DNA from 3 places in the Arthrobacter melezitosi genome. Region 3 is predicted to be linked to each of the others. Evidence: riboswitches for the same ligand, from Rfam matches in the RefSeq annotation. Region 3 holds a riboswitch; each other region holds the start of a gene.

Region 1 (7,027 bases), on a different contig from region 3:
TCGTGGGCATCAGCGGGCCCGCCGGGTACCTCTGGTTCGCCTTCGCCGGCGCCGCAGCCGCCGCCGCTGCCGTCTACGCGGTCGCCGCGCTGGGCCGCGAGGGGGCGACCCCCGTCAAGCTCGCCCTCGCCGGAGCGGTCCTGGCCGGCGGCCTGGGCAGCCTGACCAACGCCGTCCTCGTCACCCAGCAGGAAACCCTCGACCGGTTCCGGTTCTGGCAGGTCGGCACACTCTCCGGCCGCGGCTGGGACGTGCTCGGTACTGCGGCGCCGTTCCTGGCGGCCGGGCTGGGCCTGATCCTCTGCGCCGGGCGGCTGCTCAACGCGCTCGCCCTCGGCGACGACGTCGCCCGCGGCCTTGGCCAGCGGGTGGCCCTCACCCGGGCGGGCGTGGCGCTCGGCGTCGTGGTCCTGTGCGGAGCGGCGACCGCCGTGGCCGGCCCGATCGCCTTCGTGGGCCTCGTCGTCCCGCACCTCGTCCGGCTGATGATCGGCTCCGATTACCGGTGGGTGCTGCCCTTCTCCGCGGTCCTGGGCCCGGTGCTCCTCCTGGGCGCCGACATCCTGGGGCGGATCCTGCTTCCGCCGGGGGAAATCCAGGTGGGCATCATGACAGCGGTCGTTGGGGCACCCGTCTTCCTGGTGCTGATCCGCAGCCGGAAGGCGGCGGCCCTGTGAGCGCCCCCGCTCCCGCCGTCGCCCTGGCCGCCGGGCGCACCGCCCGCCGCCGGGCACGGGGGGTACGGGCCGGCCTGCTGGCGCTGGCGGTCGTGGTCCTCTTCGCGGTATCGGTGCTCCTGGGCTCCTACACGGTCACGGTGCCCGATCTCCTGCGCATCCTCGGTGGGGCGCAGATTCCCGGGGCCAGCTTCATCGTCCTCGAGAACAAGCTGCCGCGCGCGCTCACCGCCGTCCTCGTGGGGATCGGCTTCGGCATGGCCGGGATGATCTTCCAGACGATGCTGCGCAACCCCCTGGCCAGCCCGGACGTCATCGGCATCAGCTACGGGGCCAGCGCCAGCGCGGTCACCGCCATCGTCCTCTTCGGAGCCTCCGGGGCGGCGGTGTCCTTCGCCGCCGTGGCCGGCGCCCTGGTCGTGGCCGCCGCCATCTACCTCACCGCCCGGCGCGGCGGCGTCGGAGGCTACCGGCTGATCCTTGTCGGCATTGCCTTCGCCGCCGTGATGCACGCCCTGGTGAACTTCCTCCTGACCCGGGCGGATCTGCGCACGGCGGCCCAGGCCCTGGTCTGGCTCAACGGGTCCCTGAACTCGAGCACGTGGGACCGGGCGGCCCTGCTCGCCGGTGCGCTCGCGCTCCTCGTCCCCGCCGCCCTTGTGCTCGCGCGCATCCTGCAGCTCCTCGAGCTCGGCGACGACGCCGCCGCCGGGCTTGGCGTGCGGGTCGAGGCCTCACGGGCGGCCCTGATCCTCACCGGCGTCTGCCTCGCCGCCGTCTCGACCGCCGCGGCCGGCCCGGTGGCCGCCGTTGCGTTCCTCTCCGGGCCCATCGCCCGGCGCCTGGTCGGCGGACCGCCCTCGGTGGGCCTCGCCGGCCTCGTCGGCGCCGTCCTGGTGCTGGCGGCCGACTTCGCCGCCGCCAACCTGATCCCGGGCACCTCGCTTCCCGTGGGAGTCCTCACCGGGGCCCTCGGGGCGCCGGTCCTGCTCTGGCTGCTGATATCCGTGAACCGATCCGGCCAGGGAGGCTGACATTTCTGACACCGCGGGAGCGCCCTCCACGCTTGAGGCGCGCTCCATCACTCTTGGCTACGACGACCGGACGGTGGTGGACGGGCTCTCCGTCGTGTTGCCGCCCGGCAGGGTCAGCGTCATCGTCGGCGCCAACGGCAGCGGAAAGTCAACGCTGCTGCGGGGCCTGGCCCGGCTCCTTAAACCGTCCGGCGGCTCGGTGCTCCTCGACGGCAGGGACATCCGCTCCCTTCCGGCCCGCGCGGTGGCGCGCACCGTCGGATTGCTTCCCCAGGCGCCCGTCCCGCCCGGGGGCATCACCGTGGCGGAGCTCGTCGGCCGGGGACGCTACCCCCACCAGGGCTGGTTCCGCCGGTGGGCCCCGGAGGACGACGCCGCGGTGGCCGAGGCGCTGAGGGCGACCGACACGCTCGCCTTCGCGGACCGCCTCGTCGACGAACTCTCGGGTGGGCAGCGCCAGCGGGTGTGGATCGCCCTGGCGCTGGCCCAGCAGACCGACATCCTGCTCCTGGACGAGCCGACGACCTTCCTCGACGTGGCCCACCAGATCGAGGTGCTGGACCTGATCACCGACCTCAACCGGCGCTCCGGAACCACCGTGGCCATGGTGCTCCACGACCTCAACCTGGCAGCGCGCTATGCCGACCACCTGATCGTCCTCAAAGACGGGTGCCTTGCGGCGCAGGGCCCGCCGGCCGCCGTCGTCACCCCCGGGCTCGTCCAAGAGGTCTTCGGTCTCCGGTGCACCGTCATTGCCGATCCGGTCGCCGGCACCCCCCTGGTGGTCCCGGTGGGCCGCCACCACCCCGCCGCCCACCCCGCCGGGGCCCGCGCCACAAACGCGGAGGTGGCGTCATGACCGAAACCACCCGGCGCCCGGCCCGGACGGCGCCGGCGCTTCCCCCGGTGCTCGCCTTCGACGTCGAGGTGCGGAGGGTCCAGCGGGTCGGCGCCAACTTCCTGCGGGTGACCTTCGGCGGGGAGTGCCTGCGGGATTTCGGCGTGAACGGCCCGACCTGCGATCTGCGGATCAAGGTCATCATCCCGCCCCCGGGCGGCGGCACCACGGACCTGCCCGGCGAGCTCATGCGCGGGAACGCCGGCGGCTGGTACCAGCAGTGGCTGAGCCTGGACCCGGCCGAGCGCGGCGTCATGCGCACCTACACCGTGAGGGCCGCCCGCTGCGACGGCCCGTCGCCCGAGATCGATGTGGACTTCGTCCTTCACTTCGACAAGGACGGCGAAGCCGGGCCGGCCGCGCTGTGGGCGGCCGGTGCGGCCCCGGGCGCCGCGGTGTGCCTCATCGGACCCAACGCGGCCGCCGCGCGGTGCTCCACCGCCGAGGCCTACGGCGGGATCGAGTGGCGGCCCGGCCTCGCGGGCCAGGTACTCCTGGCCGGCGACGAGACCGCGGTGCCGGCGATCTGCGCCATCCTCGAATCCCTTCCGCCGGAAATGGGCGGACAGGCCTTCCTCGAGGTCCCGGACGCGGCCGACATCCAGCACATCGAGACGGCGTCCTCGGTGGAGGTCACCTGGCTCGTGCGGGGAAGCGGTGAACACGGCGCGCTCCTCACCCCGGCGGTCCGGCGCGCCCTGCCGCCGCCCGGCTGGGCCGTCCTGGCCGGGTCCTCCCCTGCCCGGGAGGGCGCACCCGGGGCCGGGCCGGAGCCGGAAGAGATCGACGTCGACCGCAGCATCCTGTGGGAGACCCCGCAGCTGGCTGAGGCCGCCGCCGGGCAGGCCGCCGGCCGGCCTGCGGGAACCCGGCCGTTCTACGCCTGGATCGCGGGGGAGGCCTCGGTGGTGCGCGAGCTGCGCCGGTACCTCGTCCGGGACGTGGGCGTCGACCGGAAACAGGTTGCCTTCATGGGCTACTGGCGCCGCGGCCGGTCCGAATCCGCGTAGGAGGCCGGGCGTGTCGCCGCCGACACGCCCGGCCTAGGATAACGGAATTGTAACTTCGCGTTAAAAGAGTAAACTTGCGTGAAGTCTCAACTAAGTGTATTTCCCTGGTCCGTACGCCCAACCCTGTCAGCGGACCGCTCTGACACTCCCTATGACAGGGGCGGAGGACCCACTTCCCGACAGCATTCTGCTGCCTTCGGGGTGAAGCCTTCACTGCATCGAACTGTCCGCACACAGCGGACCGGTGCCCTTCTGCCCTTTGCGGGGATAGAGCGGGTGCCGGCCCTGTGCAGTGGGGCCGAGTCAACTCTTGCTCGAACCCGACAGCTAACTTCGCAGGCGTCGCAGAGAGGTATTGAACTTGACCACCCCGGCCCTGCCCGGACGCCGCCGCGCGTCCGCAGCTGTCCCCCGCATCACCTCAGCACGCCCGGCCTCGACCGCCGCCCCGGTCTCGGCCGACCCGGCCATCGCCACCCGGCGCTCGCTCCGCTCCACACCCGAACCCCAGCCGACCCGCCGCCGCGACGTTCGCCACAGTGCGGCCGCCGGTGCCGCGCCGGCGGGCATCCTTCCGCGCCTGCGGGCCGGAGCCCTCGCCGTCGGCCTTGCCGCGGTCGGTGCCGGCCTGGTCATGGGCGCCGTCCCCGCTCCCGCCTCGACGGAGGCCGGCACCCCGGTGACCCAGGCCGCGGCGGCCGAATCCCTGCCCTCGATCACCGCCGACTCCGCCGCGGAGATCGAATTCACCCGGCAGGGGGTGGCCGGGGTGCAAATGGCGAAGTCCGGAGCCAAGGCCACGACCCTCGCAAGCGACATCACCAAGGCCGAGGACGGGGCCACCCTCGCCGCGCCGCTGGACAACCTCACCGTTGCCTCGACCTTCGGCTACCGCGTGAACCCGCTCGGCGGCTACGCACCCGAGCTCCACACCGGCATTGACTACGCCGGTGCCTGCGGCACCCCCGTGATGGCCTCGGGCGGGGGCGTGGTCGTCGATGCCGGCTGGCACGCCTACGGCGGCGGGCAGCGCGTGGTCATCGACCACGGCAAGGGGCTCAAGTCCACCTACAACCACCTCAGCTCCATCGGTGTGAGCGCGGGCCAGAAGGTGGAGCGCGGCGGACTGATCGGGGCCGTGGGCACCACCGGGAACTCCACCGGGTGCCACCTGCACTTTGAGGTCCTCGTCAACGACGAGAAGGTCGACCCGCTGCCCTGGCTCTAGGCCGCGGCCGGAGACTCCAGTGTTCCCCCAGCAGGGCCGGCCCGCCATCGGTGGGGAGGACCTTCCCCTCCTGGCAAGGGAGTGTTGGGGATCGCCGGGTCCTTGCGCCCGTAGGGCACGCGCAGCCGCAGCGATTCGGGCTTCATCTCGAAGGACATGTGCGTCGCCTTGCCCAGCGGGTCGCCGTCAAGCTGCACCTCAAGCGGCTCATGGAGCTGCACCTCGGCCCGGCTGCACTGGTAGTACTCCAGCGAGGGGTCCTTCCCCTTGCCCTTGGCGAACAGCTTGCCCGCCACATTCAGCCAGCCGAACCGCCCCTGCGGCGCCACGGTCATCAGGTCGAGCAGGCCGTCGTCGATCTTGGCGCCCGGAAAGATCTCAAGCCCGCCCATGATCTTGCCGCAGTTTCCGCCCATGACGCTGCGCAGCCGGCGGTCGAAGGGCCTGCCCCCGTCGATGCGGATCGTGGTCCGCGCCGGCTTTCCCGGAAGGTTGCGGATGCCGGCATCGACGTAGGCGAGCCAGCCGACCTTGTCCTTGAGGTCGTCGCGGGTGTCGGACATGATCGCCGCGTCGTAGCCCAGGCCCGCCATCACAAGGAAGACGTGGGCCTTCTGCGCGCGGTCGACGGTGACGTGAACGACGTCGATCCTCCGCTCGGTGCCGTGGAACGCGGTCGCGACGGCGTCTTCCGGGTCGTCCACCGGGATGTCGAGGTTCCGCGCCAGCAGGTTGCCGGTGCCCAGCGGCACAAGGGCCATCGCCGTGCCGGTGCCCGCAAGTTCCTCGGCAACGCACCGCACGGTGCCGTCGCCGCCCGCCGCAATGACGACGTCCACCCCCGCGCGCAGCGCCTCCTGGGCCTGGCCGTGGCCTGGATCCTCCACCGTGGTCTCCAGCACCAGGGGCGCCTCCCACCCTTCCTCGGCTGACACCCGCTCAACAATCTCCCGGGTGTCCTGGCCGGTGTTCTTGATCGGGTTGAGGATCAGCGCGGCCCGCTGGCCGGCACGGTCGGTGGTGGTCATGGGTTCCTTCGAGGTTGCCTGTCGGGCCCCGCCTGTCACGGGTTGGCACGAGCCTACCCGGGCTGTGCCGGCGTTTGCAGACGCGGTAGCCTTTGCTGATGGATTTTTCCCAGCGGTACGTTGCACTTGGCGATTCCTTCACGGAAGGTGTCGGCGACCCCGACGCCGGCAGCCCCAACGGGGTCCGCGGCTGGGCCGACCGGGTCGCCGAGCAGCTCATCCTCGCCGACGGCTCGTGGGGCTACGCCAACCTCGCCATCCGGGGCAAGCGGATGCGGCAGATCCTGGACGAGCAGATCGACGCCGCCGTGCGGCTCGAGCCGACGCTCGTGACCATCTACGCCGGCGCCAATGACATCCTGCGTCCCCGCGTCGACATCGACGGACTGATGGCGCGTTATGACGCCGGTATCGCCCGGCTCGCCGCAACCGGCAGCGCGGTCGTCGTTTTCACCGGGTTCGACTCCTCCGGCTCGGCCGTGTTCGGCAGGACCCGCGGGCGCACCGCCGTCTATAACGAACTGCTCCGCGAGATCGCCGACCACCGCGGCGCGGTCATCGTCGACTACTGGCGGATGCGGGAGTTCCAAAACTGGTCCTACTGGGACGCCGACCGGATGCACATGGCCACGGCGGGCCACCTGCTGATGGCCCGCAAGGTCCTGGAGACCCTCCAGGCCTCCCACGACATCGACATCCCCGAACTTGACGCCCGGCCCGCGCTCACCCGGCTCAACCAGCTCCGCGCGGATGCCCAGTGGGCCCGCGAACACCTCTCGCCGTGGGTGGGGCGCCGGCTGCGGGGCGTGTCCTCGGGGGACCAGCTCACGGCCAAGTACCCGGTGCCCACCCAGCCCGACTGGGCCGGTGCCCGTGTCCGCTGAGCCCGGTGCGGCGGGGCTTTTCCGGTTCGGGCCCGCCCGCGGGCATGTGTCAGGATAGGCCCATGGCACCGGCCCGATGGCTCAACCCCGATGAACGGCGGGCGTGGCTCGCGCTCTACGCCGTGTCCACACTCCTGCCCGGAACCCTCGACGCCCACCTGTTCCGCGAGGCGCGCATCACCCTGTTCGACTACCATGTGCTGGCGATGCTCTCCGAGTCCGACGGGTTGAGCCTGCCCATGAGCGAACTCGCCGCCCGCTCCAACGC
Region 2 (7,027 bases), on a different contig from region 3:
CTCACTCGTCCTCCGTGCGGATCGTGGGTACGTAAGGCAACGCGCCTCATTCTGCCCCAGGACCGGGGCGCCGGGTTATTTGTGAAGTCCCGCACGCCGCCGGCCCCGGGCCCCGGCCGGATTGCCGCGGCCGGCGGCGCATGGGTTAACCTGAGGGGGCAGAGGGACGCGTCGGCCCCACCCGGACGTGCTGCACCACGCGCATTCCTTACCTGCCCCGCACTGCGCCGTACCTAGGAGCCGAACGGTTATGACGGATCTCATCGATACCACCGAGATGTACCTGCGGACCATCCTTGAGCTCGAGGAAGAGAACATCGTCGCCCTGCGGGCGCGCATCGCCGAACGGCTGCGCCACTCCGGTCCGACGGTGTCCCAGACCATCGGGCGGATGGAACGCGACGGGCTCGTCGTCGTTTCCGGGGACCGGCACCTCGAACTGACCGAACTCGGCCGGCGCCGCGCCACCGGAGTCATGCGCAAGCACCGGCTCGCCGAGCGGCTGCTGAGCGATGTCATCGGGCTTGACTGGGCCTACGTGCACGACGAAGCCTGCCGCTGGGAACACGTGATGAGCGAGCGGGTCGAACGGCGGCTCTACGAACTGCTGGGGCAGCCCTCCCAGTCGCCCTACGGCAACCCGATCCCCGGGCTGGAGGCCATTGGAGGAGTGGCGTCGGAGCCGGCGGCCGACGGCGCGACGACGCTGCTGGCCGCCATGGACGAGTACCGGCCGGGCTCCACGGTCACCCTGCTGCGCCTCGCCGAGCCGATCCAGGTGGATCCGGAGCTGCTCTCCCAGCTGGCCGAGGGCGGCCTGCGCCCCGGAGCCTCACTCAGCCTCGAGTCGGTGGGCGGATACGTCTCGGTCCGGGTGCCCGGCGTCGAGGGGGCGCTCGAGCTGCCGCCCGAGGTCGCCGCGCACGTCTTCGTCGCCGTCGCCTGAGCGCCCCTGCGCCTGAGCGCCATCGCCTGAGCGGTTCCTGCGTCTTCGTCGCCGTCGCCTAAGCGGTGCCGTCACCTGAACGCCTCCGCGTGAGCGGTTCTTGCACCTAAGCGCCCCTGCGCCTGAGCGCCCCGGCGCGCCGCCGTGGCCCGGGATTCCGGCCCGGGCCCTGCACCGTGCCGCGCCGGTTTTGCCGCTGGGGCCTCCTGCTGTGAGACTGTTCCCGATCGTTCCCTGTCCCCGCACAGCACTCCGCGGGGAGGTGCCCGCCATCGGCGCAGGCGCGGGGAAGCGCGAAGCATTTCAACCCGGGCCGCGGCCGTCCATGCGGCGCCCCGGGTGCTGCCTGCCCGGTGTCGGGCAGGCCACCGGCAGTGAAAGGGGACAAATTGCCGAAACACCGGGTATCGGGCCGCCGCCGTGCCGAGACCGCCATGCCAACACCTCGTCCGCAGGATGCGCACGCGCTGCGCCGACGCCGCCGCAGCGCGCGGCGCATCGGCTCCTTGCGCAGGGTCAGCCAGAAGCTCGCGATGACCGCGGCCGTCTCGGGGCTTGTGTTGACGGCGGCCCTGCCCACCACGGCGGCCGGCACGTCGGCTTCGGCCGCAGGGAACCCTGCTCCGCGGCTCGAGGTCCAGGCACCCACCTCCGCCAGCCTCAGCTTCTCCCCGATTCCCCTCGGCGGATCCCAGGACTTCGACACCCAACTCAAGGCGATCGTCGCCGCCTCCGACGGCCGGGCCGCCCCGCTGGGCGTAAAGGGCGTGCTGAGTGCGCCGCTGGAGTCCCTGCAGGGCACCTCGGCATTCGGTTATCGGGTGAGCCCGATGACGGGCCTGGACGGCGAGTTCCACTCGGGGCAGGACTTCAGCGCCCCCTGCGGCACGGAGGTCCGGGCCGCGGCCGAGGGGACTGTCGTCTCCGCCGGATGGCATCCGTACGGCGGAGGCAACCGGGTTGTCCTCGACCACGGCAACGGCCTTGAGACGACCTATAACCACCTCGCCTCGCTCGAGGTGGCTGAGGGGGACCGGCTCCACCCTGGCGCCCCGGTCGGTGCAAGCGGCAGCACGGGTTCCTCCACCGCCTGCCACCTCCATTTCGAGGTGCTGATCAGCGGCCGCCCGGTCGATCCAATGGCGTGGCTTTAACTTCCGACACACCTGTCGTGATCTGAATGTGACAATTGTGATACATGTGAGGTACGGTTCTACTCGTGCCGAATCGTTATAGATCCGGCGCCCTCAAGCAAATCGCCTAGCTCTGCCATTGCCTGGGGTCCGTCCGCACAATTCGCATGGCAGAGGCGGGGGAACCAATTTTTGGGTTTCGCAAGAAATCCTTGGGGTTAAGTCGCTGAATTACTCAGCGGCCGGGTGACTCCCATCCGAATCCGACAGCTCACCTCGCAGGCATTGGGAGAGGCAATTTAACGTGTCCAATAACTCTGCTCTGGGTCGCCACCGGGCCGCCCAGGTTCCTGCGAATCCGCTGACGGCACTCTCCAAGGCCGTCTCTTCGAATGCCGGCTCAGTCGGGCGCCAGGCCGCCGTTGTCGTCGCCGCCTCGGGCCTCGTCCTCGCCGCAGGCCTGCCGGCCCACGGCTCCTCGACCGCCGAGCGCGAGGTCCAGTCCTCCTCCTCGCTGAGCGTGACCGCCCCGGAAACCGCGGCCGTCAGCGCCGCAGCCACCGCCGCTGTCTCCTTCGAGCGGGAGGCCGTGGCCGTCGCCCCCGCCCCCGTCGTCGTACAGGCCCCCGCTCCGGCACCCGCCGCGCCCGCCGTCCGGCCTGCAGTAGCGGCACCGGCCCCCGCCGCACCCGCTGCCGTGCAGGCCGCCGTGCAGACCGCCGCCGTGGCTGCGCCCGCCCCGAAGCCCGAGGTTCCGTCCTCCGGCGTCGGTGCCGCGCTGGTCGCCTCCGCCTACTCCCAGATCGGTGTCGCGCAGGACTGCACCGCCATGGTCGAGAAGGCCCTCCGCTCGGTCGGAAAGGCCGTTGGTGACCTCGCTCCCGGCCAGTTCTTCCAGTACGGCGACGTTGTCGGAAGCCCCGCGGCCGGCGACCTCGTCATCACCGGCGGCCATGTCGCCATCTACGTCGGCAACGGACAGGTCATCTCCGGTGGCCTCAACGGCATGAACACCGGTCTGCACTCCCTGTCGGACCTGCCCGGCGCAAGCTTCGTCCGCGTTCGCTAGAACCCTTCCAACACCTTCTGGAGATCTCCCATGTCTAATCGCGCCCAAATTGCCCGCCACCGCGGGGAAGCGCAGCGTTCGGCCACCCTCACCTCCCTCGCCAAGGCCGTCAGTGACAACGCCGGCGGCATGGGCCGCCAGGCCGCCGTCGTCGCGGCCGCCTCGGGTCTCGTCCTCACCTCCGGCGTCGCGGCGAACGCCGCCGACCTCCAGCCCGAGCGCGAGTCGTTCACCTCGACGCTTGAGGTGACCGCACCGGCCGCCACCGTCGTCGCCGACGTCAACGCCAAGGTTGCGTTCAACCGCACCCCCGTCAAGGCCGTCGCCAAGCCGGTCGTCGTCCAGGCTCCGGCCCCGGCCCCCGTGGCAGCGCCGGCACCCGTGGCCGCCCCGGCCGCTCCCGCCGTCGCCGCCCCGGCCGCCCCTGTCGTGAAGCTCGCGGCGGTAGCGGCACCTGCACCTGCGCCAGCCCCGGCCCCTGCTCCTGTGGCTTCCTCCGGCAAGGCAGCCACGATCGCCGCCGCGGCCAAGGCCCAGCTCGGCGTTCGGCAGGACTGCACCCGCCTGGCCAGCAACGCCCTCGCCGCAGCGGGCATCAACTTCCACGGCTGGCCGGCCGGATACCTCTCCCTGGGCCGCACCGTCAGCGCCGGCGAAGCCATCCCCGGCGACCTGATCTACTACGCCGACGGCGGCATGGGCATGGCCCACATCGCTGTCTACATCGGCGGCGGCCAGGCCGTCCACGGCGGGTTCAACGGCAACAGCACCGTCATCGCACCGGCCCAGCTCGGCTCGGGCCCGGTGTTCATCCGCGTCGGCGGCTGATCCAAGCATTTACAACGACGGGCCGGCAGGGAAACCTGCCGGCCCGTCGTTCGTTAACAGGATTCCGTCCCGCATTGCGGCGGCGGAGTGCGGGTGCTTTCGAACCCGCCCACGGGAACTCCATATTCCCGCCCGGGCGCGGGGCCGCTACCCTAGCATTGTTAATCCGTAGAACTTATCCCGAACATCCGGGGTGGCAGCCGGCAGCGGGACATAGTCCGCAAAGAGGCATGCGCATGCGCACTCTCGTTTTGAATGCAGGATTCGAGCCGCTGGCGGTTGTGACATTCCGCCGCGCCCTGGTGCTGGTGCTGACGGGGAAGGCGAGCGTCATTGCGGAGGACGACGAGCCGGTCATTGGGCCAACGGAAATCCTGGGGCGGCCCTCGGTGATCCTGCTGAACCGGTACGTGAAGATCCCGTACCGCCACGACCTCGCGGTGACCCGGCGCGGGGTGCTGCGGCGTGACAACCACCTGTGCGCCTACTGCGGGAAGACCGCCACCACCATCGACCACGTGGTGCCCCGCTCCCGCGGCGGCGGGGACACCTGGGAGAACATGGTGGCGTGCTGCCTGCGCTGCAACAACACCAAGGGGGACAAGACCCTCGCCAGCCTGGGCTGGAGCCTCCGGTTCGTCCCCAAACCACCCCGGGGCCCGCTGTGGCAGTTGAAGGAACTCGACAAGCCCGCGCCCTCCTGGAGCGAATACCTCTCCGAACGGGCCGCGTGAGCGGATCCCACCCGCCGGCGTTCGACGCCGTCATCCTGGCCGGCGGCAGGTCAACCCGGCTGGGCGGCACGCCGAAGGCGGCGCTTCGCATCGCCGGCGCCACCCTCCTCGACCTCGCCTGCGCCGCCGCTGCCGGGGCGGGTCGAATCGTCGTTGTCGGGCCCGAACCGGCGGGCGGGGCGCGACCCGCGGGAGCCCCCGGGGTCCCGGCCGTGGACTTCGTGCGCGAGGATCCGCCCTTCGGCGGACCGGCCGCGGCCCTGGCCGCGGCCCTGGCACAGCCATCGGGCCGGGAGACGCATGCCCCCTGGCTGCTGGTGCTGGCCTGCGACATGCCGCGCTCTGGGCAGCTTGTCCCCGTGCTGCTGAAGGAGGCCGCGGCCGATCCATGCTCTTCGGTGATGGCCTTCGACGCCGGGCGCGACCAGCCGCTCGCCGCGCTGTACCGGCGTCGGGACCTGGAGGGGGCGGTGGCGGTGGCGGTGGAGTCCGGAGGGGTGGGGAATCTTTCGATGAAGACGCTCCTTGCTAGGGTGAAGGTTCGACCGGTCCCGGTTCCACCGGGCACGACACTCGACGTCGACACGTGGGCCGATGCACGGGCCCTGGGGGTCGACGACGGATAACCAACCCCGGGAGGGCCCCCATGGACGAGCGCGATCAACTACTTTCTCAGTGGTGCGGACACCTGCTTGCAGCCTTTGAGCTTGAGGATTCCCGGGTGGACATCGACGCGGTGCTGGGGCTGGCGGGAAAGGCAGCGCATTCGGTGGTCCGCCCGGCGGCGCCGCTGACGACCTTCGTCGCCGGCTACGCGGCCGGACTCGCGGTGGGCAGCGGCCAGGCCTCGGAGGAGGTCGCCATGCGTTCCGCACTCGCCCTCGCGGCGCAGCAGTGCGACGCCGAAGGGGCCAGCTCTTGAGCGCTGGGGTGGGTCCGGCGCGCGATCTCGCCTGGGAGGAGGCCCGACGGGTCGCCCACGCCGCGGGCAAGGCTAAGCCGTACCAGATGGTGCCGCTGGCCGACGCGCTCGGCCAGACCCTCGCCGAGCCGGTGCTGGCGCTGCAGGACATCCCGCATTATGCCTCGTCCGCGATGGACGGGTGGGCCGTCAGCGGCTCACCGCCGTGGACCTTCGTCCGCCCGCCGGCGGAGGATCCGCGCCGGATGAACGCACCGCACAGCGACTCGGGTGCCATCGCCCTGGAGCCGGGCCAGGCCACCTTCATCCTCACCGGCGGCACGGTGCCGGCACACACAACGGGCATCCTCCGCACCGAGCATGGGATGGTGCGCGGAGACACCCTGGACCGCAACGCACTGGCGCGTGCCGATGAACCGGCGCCGGGGGAGCACATCCGCCCCGCGGGCGAGGAGGCCTCCAGCGGCTCGACCGCCATTCCGGCTGGAGTCATGCTGAACCCGGCGCAGATCGCCCTCGCGGCGGTGTGCGGCCACGACACCCTGGCGGTCCTGAGGGCGCCGCGGGTGTCGCTGCTGATGACCGGCGACGAGGTGATCGAGGCAGGGCTCCCGCAGCCGGGACAGGTGCGTGACACGTTCGGTCCGCAGCTGCCGGCGTTCGTGGCGATGCTCGGCGGCCACGTCGATGTGGCGGGCCGCGCCCGCGACGACTTCGACGACGTCGTGCACGCCATCAGCGCCGAAGCCACCGACGCGGCCTCGCTCGCCCGGGCCTCGGGTGACGTCCTGATCACCACCGGCGGGACGGGCGGCTCCTCCGCCGACCACATCCGGCGCGCCCTGGCCGTCCTTGACGCGGAACTGCTCATCGACGGCATCGCCATGCGCCCGGGACATCCGACGCTCCTGGCCCGGCTGCCCGACGGGCGGGTCCTGGTCGGACTGCCGGGGAACCCGCTCGCGGCGATGATGGCGATGCTCACGGTCGCCGCCCCGCTCATCGCGGGACTCCGGGGGGCGCCGCTGCCGCCGCTGCGCCAGGTGCTCAGCGGGGCCGACTTCGATCCCCTGCCCGGCAGGAGCAGGCTGGTGCCGTACCGCAACGTTGCGGGGCGGGCCCAGCCCAGCACCCACCAGCGCTCGGGGATGCTGCGCGGACTCGCCCTGGCCCACGGCGTGATGGTGATCCCGGCCGCCGGGTGCGCCACGGACCAGCCGCTGCAGGCCGTGGACCTCCCATGGCCGATCCCCGAGTGATGCGGCTACCCTCGAGATAGACCATATTCGAGGAGGCTCACCATGAACCGGGTCACCCAGCGGCGCCGTATCACCACGTTCCGCGTTGCGGCGGATCCCCGCCGGCGCGAGGACGCCCTCGCAGGGGAGGAGCCGC
Region 3 (7,027 bases):
CGGATACCGACGCCGCGATCCTCTTCACCTCCGGCTCCACCGGGCCGGCCAAGGGCGTCGTGTACACCCACCGGCAGCTCTCGGCGATGCGGGACGCCGTCGCGGAGACCTTCGGCATCGCTCCCGGGGGCGCCCTGGTGGCGGGGTTCGCCCCCTTCGCCCTGCTCGGGCCGGCCCTCGGCGTTGCCTCAGTGACCCCCGATATGGACGTCACAGCGCCGCGGACCCTCACAGCCCGGGCCCTCGCCGATGCCGTGGCCGCCGTCGACGCCACCGCGGTCTTCGCCTCCCCCGCGGCTCTCCGCAACGTCCTGGCCACCGAAGCCGACCTGACCGCAGAAGGGCGGGCGGCCCTGCAGAAGGTGGGCCTGCTGCTCTCCGCGGGTGCGCCGATCCCGGCGCCCCTGCTCGAACGCGTGCAGGCGCTGCTGCCTGCGGCCTCCCTGCATACCCCCTACGGGATGACCGAAGCCCTGCCGGTCACCGACGTCGACCTGCCCGCGATCCGCTCGGCCGCGCGGGACGCCGCCGCGGGCCTGCCGGGCGCCGGCAACGGCGTCTGCGTCGGCACCGCCGTGCACGGGGCCCGGCTGGCCGTCAGCCCGCTCGGACCCGACGGTACGGCCGATGGTGGACCGACGACGGCGGCCGGCGTCAGTGGGGAGATCCTCGTCGATGCACCCCACGTGAAGGACCGTTACCACCGGTTGTGGCGCACCGAGGCGGAGTCCTCCCGCACCGCCCCCTGGCACCGCACCGGGGACGTCGGCCACTTCGACGGCGCCGGCCGGCTGTGGGTTGAAGGCCGGCTCGGCCACGTCATCACGGCTCCGGCCGGGGTCCTGACCCCCGTCGGCGTCGAGCACGCGATCGAGGAGGTCGACGGCGTGCGGCTGGCCGCCGTCGTCGGTGTGGGACCCGCCGGGACGCAGGCCATCGTCGGCGTGCTCGAGACGGACCCGGACGCCGGCCGCCGGACGCGGCCGGGCCTGGCCGAACCCGGCCTCGCGGCCCGGGTCCGGGCCGCCGCTTCCGCCGCGGGGGCAGAGCTCGCGGCTGTCCTCACCGTGGCTGCCCTGCCCGTTGACATCCGGCACAACTCGAAACTCGACCGCGCCAGGATCGCGGCGTGGGCCGACGCGGCCCTGTCCGGCGGCCCCGTCAGCGCCCCATGACCGTCCTGGTCACCGGGGCCAGCGGCCTCCTCGGCGGCACGGTGGCCGCCCTGCTCCTGGCGCAGGGCACGCCGGTGCGCACCTTCCAGCGCAGGCCCTCGGGCGTGGCGGGCGCGCAGGACGAACTCGGCTCGCTCACCGACCCCGCGGCGGTCGCACGGGCCACCGACGGCGTCGAGGCCGTGATCCACCTCGCCGCAAAGGTCTCCTTCACCGGCGACCCGGCCGACTTCGAAGCGGTCAACGTCGAAGGCACCCGCTTGCTCCTCACCGCCGCCCGGGACGCCGGCGTTCCCGACGTCGTCTTCGTCTCATCGCCCTCGGTGGCCGCCGACGGCACCTCGTGCGCCGGTGCGGGCGCCGCCCCGGCGGCACCGGAGCTCGCGCGGGGCGACTACGCCCGGACGAAGGGGCTGGCCGAACTGCTTGCGATCGGTATGTCCGGCCCCGGCTTCCGGGTGGCCGCCATCCGCCCACATATTGTCTGGGGGCCCGGGGACACCCAGCTGGTCGAGCGGGTCCTCGCCCGGGCCAGGGCCGGACGGCTTCCCGTCCTCGACCAGGGCACTGCGCTGGTCGACACGACCTATATCGACAATGCGGCATCGGCCATCGTGGCGGCCCTGCGCCGGATCGGGCACGTGCACGGCAGGGCGCTGGTCGTGACGAACGGCGAGCCGCGCCCGATCGGCGAGCTGATCGCCGGAATCTGCACCGCCGGTGGCGTGCGGCCCCCGCGGTGGAGCGTTCCCGGCGGTGTGGCCCGGGTTGCCGGGTCGATTGTGGAAAGGGCATGGCGCCGTTCCGGATCGGCCCAGGAACCCCCCATGACCCGCTTCCTGGCCGAGCAGCTCTCGACGGCGCACTGGTACGACCAGCGGGAGACCCGCAGGCTCCTGGCGTGGGCCCCGGCCGTGTCGATCGAGGAGGGCCTGGCGCGGCTCGCCGCGCACTACCAGCCCCTGCGCCTGCCCTCCTAGCCGGGCTCTCCTCCCCCACCGAACCCGGCTGGAGCACGGGCCGTTCGAGCGGCGAACCATCGGTGGATGCAGAAAAGGCCGGTGTCCTCGAGGGACACCGGCCTTTTCTGCGGGATCAGCCGTGCTCTTAGCCGGCGGTGTAATAACCGTCGACCGGCATGGCACTCACGTCGTGCACGAGGGTGCCCTGCGAGGGGTTCAGCGCGCTGACCATCTTGCCGTTGCCGAGGTAGATCCCGACGTGGCTTCCACCGTTCTGGCTGACCAGGTCGCCCGGCTGCGGGTTGGCGGTCGGGGTCAGGGCGGCGAACTGCGACCAGGTGGTGCGGGGCAGGTCGATGCCGTGCTGGGCGTAGACCCACTGGACGAAGCTCGAGCAGTCCCACATGCCGAAGCCGGTGCCGCCGAAGACGTAGCCGGAGCCGACGCCCTGCAGGGCGGTGCCGACGATGCCGCTGGTTGCGGCGGCGCCGATGACGCGCATGCCGTTGCCCTGGCTGCTGATGCCCATCGGATTGGTGCTTGTCGCGGCGGTCTGGGCCGGCGCGGCCTGCGGAGCAGGGGCGAAGGCCGGGACAGCGGTGGCGGGCTGCGGAGCAGCAGCTACGGCGCTACCGGAGAGAACGATGGTCTGGCCCGGGTGGATGACGGTTGCCCAGCCCATGCCGTTCGCGGCGAAGATGGCGTCGAGGCTGACGCCGTACTGGCCGGCGATGCTTCCGAGGGTGTCACCCGCTACAACGGTGTGCGAGGTAGCCGATGCGGCGGGCGCCGCCACCTGCGAAGCCGGAGCGACCTCGATCTCGCCGGCGGCGTTCGCCGGGAGGGTTGCGCCGAGCATGATGCCCGACGCCGCGACGATGACTGCTGCCGGGCGTCCTGCTACGCCTGCGGTTGCAGCGACGGCGCGGCTTGCGGTCTTGAGGGGGTTGGTGCGGACCGGGGTGGCCCGGTGGCGCGCGATTGTACGGTTCTTGGACATTACGTAGCCTCTCCCGATGCCTGCGGAGTTAGCTGTCGGGTTCGGATGGGACACCCGGGCGCACCGGATCATCTCCCCAGATGATGTCCGTGCCGCGCCTTAACCCCTAGGACTCTTATCAAGAGCCCGCTATCGGTTCCCCCGCCCCTGTCGGAAAAGTTATGCGAACGGTCCTTCTGTCACCGACAGGGTTAGGCAGTCTGACGAAGGGCGCCGGTCCATGATGGCCCGGCGCGCGCTTAACGCTACCTGCGCCCCCCGGAATTGTCACATTCCGATCACGGCCGGTAAACGTTGTAACTACCAGCGGCCATTGCGTGGTACAAGCTGGCACCGCGGGCAGCTGTAGGAGGAGCGGTTCATGAAGATATCGCGGCGGATCCGCGCCTCGCGGCCCTCGGCCAGGCACCGGCGGCAGGGCTCCCCCGCACGGCCGTAAGCGTTGAGGGAGCGTTCGAAGTAGCCCGAGCTTCCATTGACGTTCACGTAGAGCGAATCGAAGCTGGTTCCGCCGGCCTCCAGGGCCCGTTCCATGACCGATCGTGCCTCCTCGACGAGCCGGAAGGACTCAGGCCGGCGGAGGGTGTCGGTGGGGCGGGCGAAGTGCAGGCGTGCGGCCCACAACGCTTCGTCGGCGTAGATATTGCCGATGCCGGAAATCAGCGATTGGTCGAGGAGGGCGCGTTTGATGCCGGTGCGGCGGGCCCGCAGCCGGGAGTGGAAGGCATCGAAGGAAAAGGCGGGGTCCAGGGGGTCGCGGGCGATGTGGGCGGCCTGGCGCGGGATCAGCGGCAGGGCGCCTTCTCCCCTGCCGCCGGGAAGTCCGTCTTCTGTCGGTTCGAGCTCCGCGAGGAACATTCCCCCGAAGATCCGCTGGTCGACGAAGCGCAGTTCGGAGGGGAACTCCCCGCCGGTTTCGCCGCGGGCGGGAGAGAGGACGAGGCGGATCCGAAGGTGCTTTTCGTCGGGAAGCCCGGAATCCTTCACCAGGAGCTGCCCGCTCATGCCGAGGTGGGCCATCAGCGCGGTGCGGGGGGCGTTTCCCGTTGCTCCTTCCCCGCCCGGGGGAAGGAGCGGCATCCAGAGAAACTTGCCGCGCCGCACCACATCGGCGACGTGGGTGCCGGCGAGCCGCTGCTGGAGGTCATTCGGGCCGCCGGGGTGCCGGCGTGTGGAGCGGGGGTCGAGGATCTCGGCGGCTTCGATGGTGCGGCCGGCGGCCCAGCGCGCGAGCCCCCGCCGCACCACCTCGACTTCGGGAAGTTCGGGCACCCGGAACCCTAGCTGCCGTCCAGCGGCTCGGCTCCGCGCAGGATCTTCCACGACGAGGCGGCGGCGGCCTGTTCGGCTTCCTTCTTCGAGTGCCCGGCGCCGGTGCCGTAGGGGGTTCCGCCGATCACCAGGAGCGCCTCGAACGAGCGGGCATGGTCGGGGCCGGTGCCGGTCACCTGGTAATCGATGGTGCCGAGCCGGCGCGCTGCGGCGGTCTCCTGGATGCGGGTCTTCCAGTCGGTGCCCTCACCGAGCACCTCGGAATCGCGCAGCAGCGGACCGATCAGCCGCATCACCATCGCCTGGGCCGTCTCAATGCCGTGGCTGAGGTAGGCGGCGCCGATGACGGCTTCCATGGTGTCGGCCAGGATGGAGGACTTGTCGCGCCCGTTGGTCAGCTTCTCGCCCTGCCCGAGCAGGATGTGCTGACCGAGGTCGAGGCTGCGCGCCACCCCGGCCAGGGCACGGGTGCTGACTACCGCGGACCTGCGCTTGGCGAGGTCTCCCTCGGAGAGGTCGGGATTGTCGCGGTAGAGCGCATCCGTCACCGAGAGCCCAAGCACCGAGTCCCCAAGGAACTCGAGCCGCTCGTTCGTGGGGATGCCACCCTGTTCGTACGCATACGACCGGTGGGTCAGGGCAAGACGAAGCGTCCCGGCATCGATATCGACGCCGAGACGCTTGGTCAGGTCTTCCTTGGACACGCCTGGTTAGACGTCGGCTACCTTGCGGCCCTTGTACTCAAGGAACAGCGGGGTGCCGGCGGAGTCGGTTACAACCTTGGCCTGGTGGGCAAGGCTGTAGGTGACGCGGCCGTTCTCAACGGTCTTGACCAGTTTGGGGGCGGTTGCCTTCCACTGGGACCGGCGTGCGCGTGTATTCGCGCGGGACATTTTCCGCTTGGGAACAGCCACGACTAACTCTCTTCTCTCTCGTCTGACTCTGTACGTGGTGCCGCATCATTCTCAGCGGCAGTGCCGGTCAGCCCGGCGAGGGCCGACCAGCGAGGATCCAAAATTTCGTGATGATGGTCCGGCTCGTCGTTCAGGCGCGCTCCACATTCGGAACACAGGCCCTTGCAGTCCTCCCGGCACACCGGCTGGAACGGCAGTGAGGTAACCACCGCGTCCCTCAGCACCGGCTCGAGATCGATCGAGTCGTTCTCCACCCGGTGCAGGTCTTCTTCCTCTTCGGCCGACAGCGACCCGGAGTCGCCGTAGTAAAAGAGTTCCTGAATCTCCACACCGCTGGTGTACTGCAGGGGAGTCAGGCATCGGCCGCATTCGCCCGACACCTCGACGTCCGCGGTTCCCGACACAAGGATCCCTTCGTGCACTGCCTCGAGGCGCAGGTCGAGTTCCATTGAGGAACCTTCCTGCACGCCGATGAGTGCCACCCCGAAATCCTTGGGTGCAGGCACATGTTCTTCGATTGTCCGCATGCTTCCCGGGCTGCGCCCGAGGTCTTTGACACTGAAGATCAAAGGCGAACTGAGATCGCTTTTAATGGTGACTCCTGTAGAACATATGACCGACGTATCATCTTAGCCTGAGAATCACCTCCAGCCCAAAACGCCCCGGAGGCCCTCCCGGCACGGGCCTGCGCGTGCGGGAACCGCCGTCATTCTGCCACCTTGGCGGGACATGCCGTTCCCTTTTCGCAAATGAGGAATTATTGTCGTTCTCATGCCGCATATACGGATCCGGGAGGCTGCCCAGTACCTTGCGGTCAGCGATGACACAGTGCGTCGATGGATCGATGAAGGAACCCTGTCGAGCCGCCGCTCCGCAGCCGGCATCCTCGAGGTCGACGGCGTCGACCTCGCCCGGCTGGCCCAGGCCCGGGCCGTCACGCCGGATGATCCGTCGGGGAACTCGAGCTCGGCCCGGAACCGGTTCGTCGGCCTGGTCACCAAGGTCACCACCGATACGGTGATGGCCCAGGTCGAACTCCAGTGCGGGCCCCACCGGGTGGTTTCCCTGATGAGTGCCGAAGCCGCACGGGAGCTCGGCCTCGAACCGGGAGCGGTCGCCGTCGCCGTGGTGAAGGCCACGACGGTGATCATCGAAAACCCGCAGGGGCGGCAGCGGTGACCCCCGCCCCGCGCTCCCCTGCCGCAGGATCCATTCCTGGCCCGGTGCGGGCGCGGCGCGGTCGGGGTGGTCCGGTCCTGCTCGCCTGTGCCCTTGCGCTGACCGGCTGCGGCGGCGGGGAACCGGCGGCGGGGGGCGGGGACGCGGTCACGGTGTTCGCCGCGGCGTCCCTGCGGGGAGTGTTCGAATCCCTCGCGGAGGATTTCGAGAGGGACAACCCCGGGTCGGAGGTCGTGCTGAATTTCGCCGGTTCGTCCGACCTTGCCACCCAGATCGAAGCCGGTGCCCCGGCCCATGTCTTCGCCGCCGCGGACGCCCCTCCCATGGAACGGCTCGACGACGGCGGGCTGATCGATGGCCGGCCGGTTGAGTTCGCCCGGAACCACCTCACCATCGCCGTCCCGCGGGGGAACCCTGCCGGGGTGGAGGGTTTCGCTGGCCTCGCCGGCGTTCGGCTCGTGGCCTGCGCCCCCCAGGTGCCCTGCGGAGCGGCGTCGGCGCGGATCCAGGAAGCCACCGGTGTGC

The links. A riboswitch is a leader RNA that binds a small molecule or an ion and turns the genes downstream of it on or off. The one in region 3 is predicted to bind cyclic di-AMP.
Region 1: it holds a riboswitch for cyclic di-AMP, as region 3 does, so the genes downstream of both, ACX80W_RS00535 (M23 family metallopeptidase) here and ACX80W_RS12725 (C40 family peptidase) in region 3, are expected to answer to the same signal.
Region 2: it holds a riboswitch for cyclic di-AMP, as region 3 does, so the genes downstream of both, ACX80W_RS13785 (NlpC/P60 family protein) here and ACX80W_RS12725 (C40 family peptidase) in region 3, are expected to answer to the same signal.

What each region holds. Positions count from the first base shown of each region.
Region 1 covers NZ_JBTNDJ010000001.1:100,848-107,874, forward strand. The annotation lists gene ACX80W_RS00515 (FecCD family ABC transporter permease) at 1-677, shown strand, start outside; gene ACX80W_RS00520 (FecCD family ABC transporter permease) at 701-1,711, shown strand; gene ACX80W_RS00525 (ABC transporter ATP-binding protein) at 1,788-2,570, shown strand; gene ACX80W_RS00530 (siderophore-interacting protein) at 2,567-3,619, shown strand; cyclic di-AMP (ydaO/yuaA leader) riboswitch at 3,753-3,976, shown strand; gene ACX80W_RS00535 (M23 family metallopeptidase) at 3,981-4,847, shown strand; gene ACX80W_RS00540 (diacylglycerol/lipid kinase family protein) at 4,844-5,875, opposite strand; gene ACX80W_RS00545 (SGNH/GDSL hydrolase family protein) at 5,974-6,759, shown strand; gene ACX80W_RS00550 (MarR family winged helix-turn-helix transcriptional regulator) at 6,822-7,027, shown strand, end outside.
Region 2 covers NZ_JBTNDJ010000015.1:40,818-47,844, reverse strand. The annotation lists gene serC (phosphoserine transaminase) at 1-5, opposite strand, end outside; gene ACX80W_RS13795 (iron-dependent transcriptional repressor DtxR) at 251-946, shown strand; gene ACX80W_RS13790 (M23 family metallopeptidase) at 1,381-2,100, shown strand; cyclic di-AMP (ydaO/yuaA leader) riboswitch at 2,225-2,378, shown strand; gene ACX80W_RS13785 (NlpC/P60 family protein) at 2,384-3,148, shown strand; gene ACX80W_RS13780 (NlpC/P60 family protein) at 3,179-3,976, shown strand; gene ACX80W_RS13775 (HNH endonuclease) at 4,213-4,710, shown strand; gene mobA (molybdenum cofactor guanylyltransferase) at 4,707-5,336, shown strand; gene ACX80W_RS13765 (DUF6457 domain-containing protein) at 5,357-5,632, shown strand; gene ACX80W_RS13760 (molybdopterin molybdotransferase MoeA) at 5,629-6,891, shown strand; gene fdhD (formate dehydrogenase accessory sulfurtransferase FdhD) at 6,934-7,027, shown strand, end outside.
Region 3 covers NZ_JBTNDJ010000012.1:54,853-61,879, reverse strand. The annotation lists gene ACX80W_RS12735 (alpha/beta fold hydrolase) at 1-1,175, shown strand, start outside; gene ACX80W_RS12730 (NAD-dependent epimerase/dehydratase family protein) at 1,172-2,155, shown strand; gene ACX80W_RS12725 (C40 family peptidase) at 2,283-3,137, opposite strand; cyclic di-AMP (ydaO/yuaA leader) riboswitch at 3,141-3,313, opposite strand; gene mutM (bifunctional DNA-formamidopyrimidine glycosylase/DNA-(apurinic or apyrimidinic site) lyase) at 3,438-4,409, opposite strand; gene rnc (ribonuclease III) at 4,418-5,113, opposite strand; gene rpmF (50S ribosomal protein L32) at 5,120-5,323, opposite strand; gene ACX80W_RS12705 (YceD family protein) at 5,326-5,892, opposite strand; gene ACX80W_RS12700 (TOBE domain-containing protein) at 6,095-6,502, shown strand; gene modA (molybdate ABC transporter substrate-binding protein) at 6,499-7,027, shown strand, end outside.